2 regions of the Photobacterium japonica genome follow, and region 1 is predicted to be linked to the other one. Evidence: riboswitches for the same ligand, from Rfam matches in the RefSeq annotation. Region 1 holds a riboswitch; the other holds the start of a gene.

Region 1 (4,839 bases):
CACGGCGCCTTTGGCTCGCTGGCCTTTGGGATCGGCACTTCAGAAGTCGAACACGTGCTAGCGACCCAAACCCTGAAACAAGCCCGCGCCAAGACCATGAAGATCGAAGTCAACGGCAAAGTCGCTGACGGCATTACCGCCAAAGACATCGTACTGGCGATCATCGGCAAAACCACCGCCGCTGGTGGGACCGGTTATGTGGTCGAATTCTGTGGGGAAGCCATCACCGATCTGTCGATGGAAGGCCGCATGACCGTGTGTAACATGGCCATCGAACTGGGGGCCAAAGCCGGTTTGATCGCCCCGGATCAGACCACCTATGACTACATCCAAGACCGTAAATTCTCCCCGCAAGGTGACGATTTTGATGCGGCAGTGGCGTACTGGGATACCCTGAAAACTGACGAGGATGCGCAGTTTGATCACGTGGTGACACTGGATGCCAAAGACATCAAACCACAAGTAACATGGGGCACGAACCCCGGCCAAGTTATTGCAGTCGATCAACCGATCCCATCCCCGAGTGATTTCAGCGATCCGGTTGAGCAAGCCTCTGCCGTGAAAGCACTGGCTTACATGGGGCTGGAAGCAGGCAAAACCCTGGCCGATTTCCGCATTGATAAAGTGTTTATCGGTTCGTGCACCAACTCACGCATCGAAGACATGCGTGCTGCTGCTGCGATTGCCAAAGGCCGTAAAGTGGCCGCCAATGTGCAAGCTTTGGTGGTACCGGGATCGGAGCAAGTGAAAGCACAGGCTGAAAAAGAAGGGCTGGATACGATCTTTATCGAGGCCGGTTTTGAATGGCGCCTGCCGGGCTGCTCCATGTGTCTGGCGATGAACAACGATCGCTTGGGACCGCATGAGCGTTGTGCGTCCACCAGTAACCGTAACTTTGAAGGCCGTCAGGGCCGTGATGGTCGCACCCACTTGGTGAGCCCGGCCATGGCCGCTGCTGCCGCGTGTGCGGGCCACTTCGTTGATATCCGTGAACTTGAACCTGCGGCAACGCCGGCCTAACAGAAGGAACGCACAATGACAGGATTCCAACAGCATACTGGCTTGGTCGTCCCACTGGACGCCGCCAATGTCGATACCGATGCCATTATTCCCAAGCAGTTTCTGCAAAAAGTCACCCGCACCGGGTTTGGCAAACATCTGTTTCATGACTGGCGCTTCTTGGATGATGCCGGTCAGCAGCCGAACCCCGCGTTCATCATGAATGCGCCGCGCTATCAGGGTGCGAGCATTTTGCTCGCCCGTGAAAACTTTGGCTGTGGATCATCCCGTGAACACGCCCCGTGGGCATTGGCAGATTACGGTATTCAGGTCATGATCGCGCCGAGCTTTGCCGATATTTTTTACGGCAACAGCATCAATAACCAAATGGTGCCGGTACGCCTGACTGAGCAGGAAGTGGATGAACTGTTCCAGTATGTGGACGCGAACGAAGGCGCAACCATCACGGTGGATTTAGAAGCGATGACGGTCACCTCCAATGGCAAAGTATATACGTTCGAGATCGACGCCTTCCGTCGTCACTGCTTGCTTAACGGTCTGGATAACATCGGTCTGACGCTGCAACATGAAGCGAAAATCGCGGATTATGAGCGCAATATCCCCGCATTTTTAGCCTAACCTCGATTCACAAAACGCGCCTCAGCCAGATAACATCATGGGCTGCGGCGCATTTTTTATCCTCCCGAAAGCTTTTCTCTTCTTTGCCGGTCTGATGTCTTAACCCTATATAGGCTCATCAGCCCACTTTTCAAGGAGATCGCCATGCGTTTGATCTTGCTCGTCAGCTTGTTACTCATCCCCTCGCTATCGTGGGCTGCGCCCAAGGCCGACCTCTGGCCATATTGGCAGGCGACCCAAGCCAACAGTACGCAGACCGTCGATCATCAACGCTGGCAACAGTTGCTGGATCGTTACTTGGTCGTCGCGCCCTCACAAACCCGCTTTCGCTATAGTGCCGTCACCGACAACGATCAGTACGCACTGGGCCGCTACCTGCGCGATCTGGCTGCTATCGATCCGCGCCAACTCAATCGCCGTGAGCAGTTTGCCTATTGGGTGAACCTGTACAACGCGCAGACTGTGAAGCTGATCCTCGCTCATTATCCGGTGTCGTCTATCACCAAGATCGGCGGCTTTTTCAGCTTCGGTCCGTGGGATGACGACGTCGTGACCATCAACGGCAAACCACTTTCCCTCAATGATATCGAACACCGGATCTTGCGCCCTATCTGGCGTGATCCGCGTATTCACTACGCAGTCAATTGTGCCAGCCTCGGCTGTCCTGATTTGCTGCCGCGCGCCTTTACCGCCAATAACACCGACACCTTGTTAGAGCAGGCTGCCAAGCGCTTCATTAATAGTGACAAAGGCGTCAAGATAGACAGCGATCGCGTCCAGTTATCCTCCATTTATGACTGGTACGGGAGTGACTTTGGCACGCAAGCGCAGCTGCAACAGCACCTCAACCGCTACCGTACCGGGACGCCTGTCACCTTACAACATGTCCGTTACGACTATGACTGGCGACTCAATGCTGCCCAATAAGTGATTGTCTTCCTTGCTGAGCACTAGCCACGCCAGCATCCCCCTATTACAATATGCTCGTTCTCATTGGGGAGCCCGAACACAAAAAAGGGCTGAGATTGCACCGCAAAACCCACTGAACCTGATCCAGTTAGCACTGGCGTAGGAATTGAGACCGAGTCATGCACTTTCTGCCCAGATCAGACACATTCGACTGACAGGCAGATCTCAACCCTGTGCCCTCTTATTTATCTCGTTTGCCGGATGCAAACGTAGCAGGAGCACACCGTGAAAAAAGCCCTTTCCCTTTTTGCTGTCTCATTGACGAGCGCGATCGCCACCAGCCCAGCATGGGCCGCAGAAAATGCCAACGCGAACAGCGATAACACGCTGACCGTGTACACCTACAGCTCATTCGCCTCTGACTGGGGACCGGGACCGGCGATTGAAAAAGCCTTTGAAGCGCAGTGTGATTGCGATTTGCAATTCATCGCACTGGATGATGGGGTATCCATTTTGAACCGCGTGCGTCTGGAAGGCAAAAATTCAAAAGCCGATGTGCTATTAGGACTGGATAACAACCTGATCAGCGAAGCGAAAAAAACCGGCCTGCTGGCCGAACACACCGTGGATACCCGTCAAGTCACCATCCCGAATGGCTGGACAGACACCACGTTCGTGCCGTATGACTTTGGCTATTTTGCTTTTGTGTATGACAGCAGCAAACTGACTAACCCACCGAAAAGCTTGGATGAACTCGTCAAGCGCGATGATCTCAACATCCTATATCAAGATCCTCGCACATCCACGCCCGGCCAAGGCTTAATGCTGTGGATGAAGTCCGTCTATGGCGATAAGGCCGCAGACGCGTGGCAACAACTGGCGAAGAAAACCGTCACCGTCACCAAGGGCTGGTCGGAAGCCTACAACATGTTCCTGAAAGGCGAAGCGGACATGGTGCTGTCTTACACCACGTCACCGGCTTATCACCGGATCGCAGAGAAAGACGCGAAATACAAAGCCGCGAATTTCAGCGAAGGGCATTACCTGCAAGTGGAAGTGGCCGCCAAGCTGAAAAGCAGTGATAACCCGGTACTGGCGGATCAGTTCATGGCCTTCATTTTGACGCCGGCATTCCAAGACCAAATCCCAACGGGCAACTGGATGTATCCGGTGATCAAGCAAACGCTACCCGAAGGCTTTGAACAATTAACCCTGCCAAGCAAGGCACTGGAATTTAACGCCGATGAGGTCGCGAAACAGCGCCGCAGTTGGATCCGAGAATGGCAATATGCGCTGACTCAGTAACTCATCCCGATAGTAGGCACTTACCTTGCATTCCCGCCACACCGCTTTATTGCCCGGCCTGTTTAGCGCCGGGCTCATTATCGCCATCGTGATCTGCGCCTTAGGGGCGTTAATCGTTGAAGCGAACACACTCGATATCCTGCCGTTATGGCAGGATCCGTATTTACGCCATGTAACGGGCTTTTCCTTTACTCAAGCCCTACTTTCGACACTGCTAAGTGTCGTGCCGGCGATCCCTGTCGCCTATGCACTGTCACGCCGCCAATTTCCCGGAAAAGCCCTGCTTTTGCGGGTATTTGCCATGACGCTGGTGCTGCCGGTGCTGGTCGCGGTATTCGGTCTGTTGGCCATCTATGGCAATAACGGTTTACTGATGCATGGCCTACATGCGTTAGGCTGGCAACCGGATGTGTCCCTGTACGGATTGCAAGGCATTTTGCTCGCTCATGTATTTTTGAACCTGCCGTTAGCGACACGCCTGTTGTACCAAAGTCTGGACAGCATTCCGCACGAACAACATCAACTCGCGACCCATTTGGGGCTATCCAGTGGGCAGCAGTTCATGTTTGTCGCCTGGCCGCGTTTGCGCCAGCAATTACCCCATGTAATTGGCTTGGTGTTCATGCTGTGTTTCACCAGTTTTGCCGTCATCATGGCACTGGGTGGCGGCCCCCAAGCCACCACCATTGAGCTGGCGATTTACCAAGCCTTACGTTACGACTTTGATTTAGCCGGCGGGGCGATACTGGCACTGTGGCAAATGGTGCTGTGTGGCAGCTTAGTGCTGCTGACTCAACGGTTTGCCAAACCGTTAGCCACCACGCACACGTCGGCTAAACAAGCTCGCCAACCACAGTTTGATTCCTTAGCCAGTCGCTGCTGGGACGGCGTGTGGATTGGCCTTGCGCTGCTGTTAGTGCTACCGCCGCTGTTTGCCGTCGTGCTCGCGGGGCTGAATCCCCACACCCTGGGTCAATTACAAGCCCC
Region 2 (4,839 bases), on a different contig from region 1:
TTGAGTATGGGCTATTTTCGTTGTTTTTTTGCAGGGCTGCAAGGGTGAAAAAGCCACCTGCCGCTCAGTGCAGGTGGCTCCAGATTGCATGACGACGATGCCGTTTTTGCAATGCGCCTGTTTTTACGCAGACACGGTCGTGAAAATTAGCGCTTGTTACGCAAGTAACGCTTACGACGCTCTTCTTTTACGCGAATTTTTTCTTCGGCTTTGCGCTCGCTTTCTACAGCCACATCGATCAACTCTTGGGTGATCATTTCTGGGCGTTCCATCGTGATTTGACCCAGCGTACCGTTACGCAGTTCATTGATCAGAATTTCAGAGGCTTTGTGCAGATCCACGCGACCACCTGATTTCAGACAACCACGCTTGCGACCGATTTCTTCCATCATTTCGATTTCAGATTCTGGTAGCTCGTCAATGTCGTAACGGGCTTTCAAGCGCTCAGGGTAGGCTTGTGCCAAGTATTCAACGGTAAAGAAAGCCACATCGATGTAATCCATCGCGGTATCTTTCACTGCGCCCGTTGCGGCAAGGCGGAAACCACTGTGTGGGTTTTCCACTTTTGGCCACAAAATTCCAGGGGTATCAGACAGTACGATCCCGTTTTGCAGGTTAATACGCTGCTGCTGACGGGTAACGGCTGGCTGGTTACCGGTAATCGCCACTGAACGACCCGCAAGGGTGTTGATAATGGTCGATTTACCCACGTTCGGGATACCCATGATCATGGTGCGAATATGCTTGCCCATGTCTTCACGGTGTGGCGCCAATTTGCGGCACAGCTCAGTGATTTTATTCACTTCGTTAATGTTTTCAGTGGTGATGGCAATGGCTTTTACGCCTTGCTCTTTTTCAAGGTGATTGATCCACATCTCCGTCATTTCCGGATCCGCCAAGTCACGCTTGTTCAGCACTTTAACGACAGGCTTGTTGTTCTTTTCACGAAAGGTTTTGATCAGTGGGTTTTCGCTACTGAAAGGGATACGGGCATCAAGCACTTCAATGATCACATCGATCTTTGGAAGTACTTCCTCAATCTCTTTACGCGCTTTGTGCATGTGGCCCGGGAACCACTGGATGGTGTTACTCATAGGGAAGCTCTATTTTCTTTTCCGGCGTGCGAGCACCTTGGGTAAGCGCAACCGGTGGAATTCATGTCGGTTATTTGCAGCAGTCGCCTGCATCACCAACGATTACGGTTTGTGAGGAAGTGTAACGTACTTCTTGATATACATAAATCTTTTCACGCCGTTGCTGTGGAAGCGGCAGAAGGTAAACGGAGATGCGCGTATTTACTGTGCGTTAATGATAGCCAGCCACGTTAGCGAATCGGGTTGCCGTTGTCGTGCCTGTTCATGTGCGAGGGGGTCGGTCATCGTCCTTGTCTACATTTTCATGCCATTGCTTGATGCGGCCCTCTGCCGCCATATCATGGATGGCATCAATAAGGGCTTTGTCACGTTTTGCAAAATACAGGTCTTCTTCGGCTTTGCCGCGTAACTTCATGCGTTCTGAAAAGTCCATAACTCCTCCTTGCTGGCACTCAAAGGGCTTACTATAAGCGTAGACAAGCGGTATACCGTTTGAGAGTGAAATAGGTGACAGCTTGATCTTGGTCATCTTGTGATTACGTGAAGGGCATAGTAAGTTATGCACCCTTTTTTATATTGAGCTCTTATGATAATGATTTTCCGTTTAATGCAACGCTACTGGGTGGCAATTACCGTTTTAACACTGTTGGCTATCACGCTGTTATCCCTGTCGCCCATGCCCAGTTTGCCAACGGTGCCGGGAACGGATAAAACCCACCATTTTATTGCTTATGCGGCGTTAATGTTCCCAGCGGCGTTTGTCAGACCGCGATACTGGATCGCATTGGGTGGCGTGTTTTGGTTGTGGAGTGGGGCGATAGAGCTGATTCAACCGTATGTGAACCGTTATGGGGAGTGGTTAGACATGGCCGCGAATGGTGGCGGTATTGTGTGTGGCATTTCATTGGCGATGCTTGCCCGTTATGTGGTGAGTCATTTTACCAACACAAATGTTTCGAAAAGCATGTGAAAAAGTGTTTTGATACACATAATCAATACAATACAAGTTTGATATGTTGCTCTTTTATTAAATATTGTTACTATCGCAGCAGTGTAGTCGGGGAGCCTGATGGCTGAGATCGCTTTGCGAGACCCGTTGAACCTGATTCAGTTAACACTGGCGTAGGGAACTATCTGTCTTGCAGATGATGATCTTTCCTTTCTCATTATCCCTGTATGGGCTTGATATGTTCTAGAACGTCAGTTCAAGGGATTATCATGTCTATTTTATCGTACACTCCGCAACAACCTGTTGTCTCAACGCCGATTGTATTAACCATTGCCGGTTCAGACAGTGGCGGCGGTGCTGGCATTCAAGCTGATATTAAAGCGATTTCTGCGACGGGCGGTTATGCCTGCTCGGTCATTACGGCGATCACGGCACAAAATACGTTGGGCGTCTCTGCCATTTGTCCTATCCCGTTTGAACATGTGGAATTCCAGCTCGACGCGGTATTTTCCGATTTGAATGTGGTGGCGGTGAAAGTGGGTATGTTGGCTGATACCGATATCATCAAGGTCGTTGCCGCCAAAATTAAGCAATATCGTCCTGCCTATGTGGTGGTGGATCCTGTCATGGTGGCCACCAGCGGGGATCTGTTATTGGAAACCTCGGCCATCAGCACATTGAAGGCCGAATTGTTGCCATTGGCGGATGTGATCACCCCGAATCTGCCAGAAGCGGCGGCGCTGGTGGGTGGTCAGGTACCGGCTAACGAAGCGGACATGACGGCGATGATTGCTGACCTGCGTCAGTTAGGTGCCAAAGCGGTATTGCTAAAAGGTGGCCATCTTGAGCAAGACGAGAACAGTAACGATTTGCTGATTTTCGCCGATGCTGTGCAGCAACTGAGCGCAAAACGCGTACAAACCCGCAATACCCATGGCACAGGCTGTACCTTGTCGTCGGCGATCGCGTCTTATCTGGCACAAGGCAACGATTTATTACAAGCGGTGACGTTGGGCAAACAGTATATCTCACAGGCGATTTTGCATGCTGACGCGTTAGACATTGGTCAAGGTCATGGCCCTGTGCACCATTTCTTCCCTGGGCATAATGATGTCCGTTAACACGCCATGTGTGACGTCCATGAAGCCGTCACCGTTAGCGCCCCCTCGTGCGGTGACGGTGACGATTGAAGACGGCTATTTACGCTATCTCGACAGTGAAACGGCAACGTTGGCGGGGTTGAACATGCAGATCCCCGCTGGCCAATGGACCTGTTTATTGGGGCGCAGTGGGTGCGGGAAAAGCTCGCTGTTACGCTATTTAGCCGGGTTATTGGGTGACAACGTCGCGTGGAAGGGGCGTCTAACCACGACACCCGTGTCTGATCTGAACGGACACATCGCTTACATGGGTCAGCAAGATCTGTTAATGCCGTGGTTAACGGTACTGGATAACGTCATGTTGAGTACGCGATTTGGTGCGCCAGCATCGCATCGTTCCTCCGATTCCACCACCCATCATGCTGATCTCGCCAGTCACGCCAAAAATAAAGCCCTCACGCTATTAGCCAGTGTGGGCTTAGCCGACAAAGCGCATTATCGCCCTCAGCAACTTTCTGGCGGGATGCGTCAACGGGTGGCATTGGCGCGTACCTTGATGCAAGACAAACCCATGGTACTGATGGATGAGCCTTTTTCGGCGCTCGATGCCGTCACACGCCATAAATTGCAAAACCTCGCCTGCACGCTACTGAAAGGCAAAACCGTGGTGCTGATCACCCATGATCCGCAAGAAGCCCTGCGTCTGGCCGATGCGTTGTACATCCTGCAAGGGCAACCTGCTAGGGCGACGGCGCTTGAAGTGCCAGCGTCGACGACACCGCGTGACTACGATGCCGATTGCGCCCGCCTGCAGCAAGAGATCTTAACGCGCTTGGAGCAAGATGATGAATAACTTGACCCCATTAACGCCCGCATCCTCTGCTGTACAGTCGTCATCCTCCACAAAGGCGGCTGTTTCCGCGTCCCCGTTATCGCATCCTGTGGTGCGAGTGGCGATCAGTGCGGCGATCATCGTTGGTATCTGGCATGCCATTGTGGTGGTGTTTGCTATGCCGTCGTTCATTTTGCCGGCGCCGTTGGATGTGTTTGAACGCATGGTGCAGCGGCATGATGTGTTGTTGAAACACACTTGGGTAACCGCGCAAGAAATCCTGCTGGGTTTACTGCTGGGGTTATCCATGGGGTTGTTTTTTGCGTTGCAAATGCTGCTGTTCAAACCGCTAAAACGTTGGTTATTACCGTTATTGATCGCCAGTCAGGCTATTCCTGTGTTTGCTATCGCGCCGGTGCTGATGTTGTGGTTGGGTTACGGCATTGGATCGAAAGTGGTGATGGCCGCGTTGATCATTTTCTTCCCCGTGACGACCTGTTGCTATGACGGTTTACGCAATACCCCAACAGGGTACCTCGATTTAGTCAGCACCATGGGTGCCACGAAATGGCAACGGCTGCGTTATGTGCAGTTGCCAGCGGCATTGCCAACCTTGGCGTCGGGGATCCGTGTCGCAGTGGTGATCGCCCCGATCGGTGCAGTAGCCGGTGAATGGGTGGGGTCCAGTGAAGGGCTGGGCTACCTGATGCTCCAAGCCAATGCCCGCATGATGATTGATGAGATGTTTGCTGCGTTATTCATCCTTTCTGCATTATCGGTGTCGCTGTATTTCATCACAGACACACTGCTAAAACGCCTGATCCCTTGGCAAGCCGATTAACGCTGAGCGTCATAATTACCCTC

Evidence for each region. Region 1 has a riboswitch for thiamine pyrophosphate ahead of thiB (thiamine ABC transporter substrate binding subunit). Riboswitches for the same ligand answer to the same signal wherever they lie in the genome.
Region 2: it holds a riboswitch for thiamine pyrophosphate, as region 1 does, so the genes downstream of both, thiD (bifunctional hydroxymethylpyrimidine kinase/phosphomethylpyrimidine kinase) here and thiB (thiamine ABC transporter substrate binding subunit) in region 1, are expected to answer to the same signal.

Annotation. Positions count from the first base shown of each region.
Region 1 is NZ_JAKJSN010000015.1:86,151-90,989, forward strand. It holds gene leuC (3-isopropylmalate dehydratase large subunit) at 1-1,020, shown strand, start outside; gene leuD (3-isopropylmalate dehydratase small subunit) at 1,036-1,638, shown strand; gene L4C36_RS06685 (DUF547 domain-containing protein) at 1,783-2,565, shown strand; TPP riboswitch at 2,623-2,730, shown strand; gene thiB (thiamine ABC transporter substrate binding subunit) at 2,833-3,852, shown strand; gene thiP (thiamine/thiamine pyrophosphate ABC transporter permease ThiP) at 3,878-4,839, shown strand, end outside.
Region 2 is NZ_JAKJSN010000044.1:14,982-19,820, reverse strand. It holds gene ylqF (ribosome biogenesis GTPase YlqF) at 147-1,094, opposite strand; gene L4C36_RS16730 (hypothetical protein) at 1,357-1,527, opposite strand; gene L4C36_RS16725 (VanZ family protein) at 1,681-2,064, shown strand; TPP riboswitch at 2,143-2,240, shown strand; gene thiD (bifunctional hydroxymethylpyrimidine kinase/phosphomethylpyrimidine kinase) at 2,313-3,164, shown strand; gene L4C36_RS16715 (ABC transporter ATP-binding protein) at 3,184-3,996, shown strand; gene L4C36_RS16710 (ABC transporter permease) at 3,989-4,816, shown strand.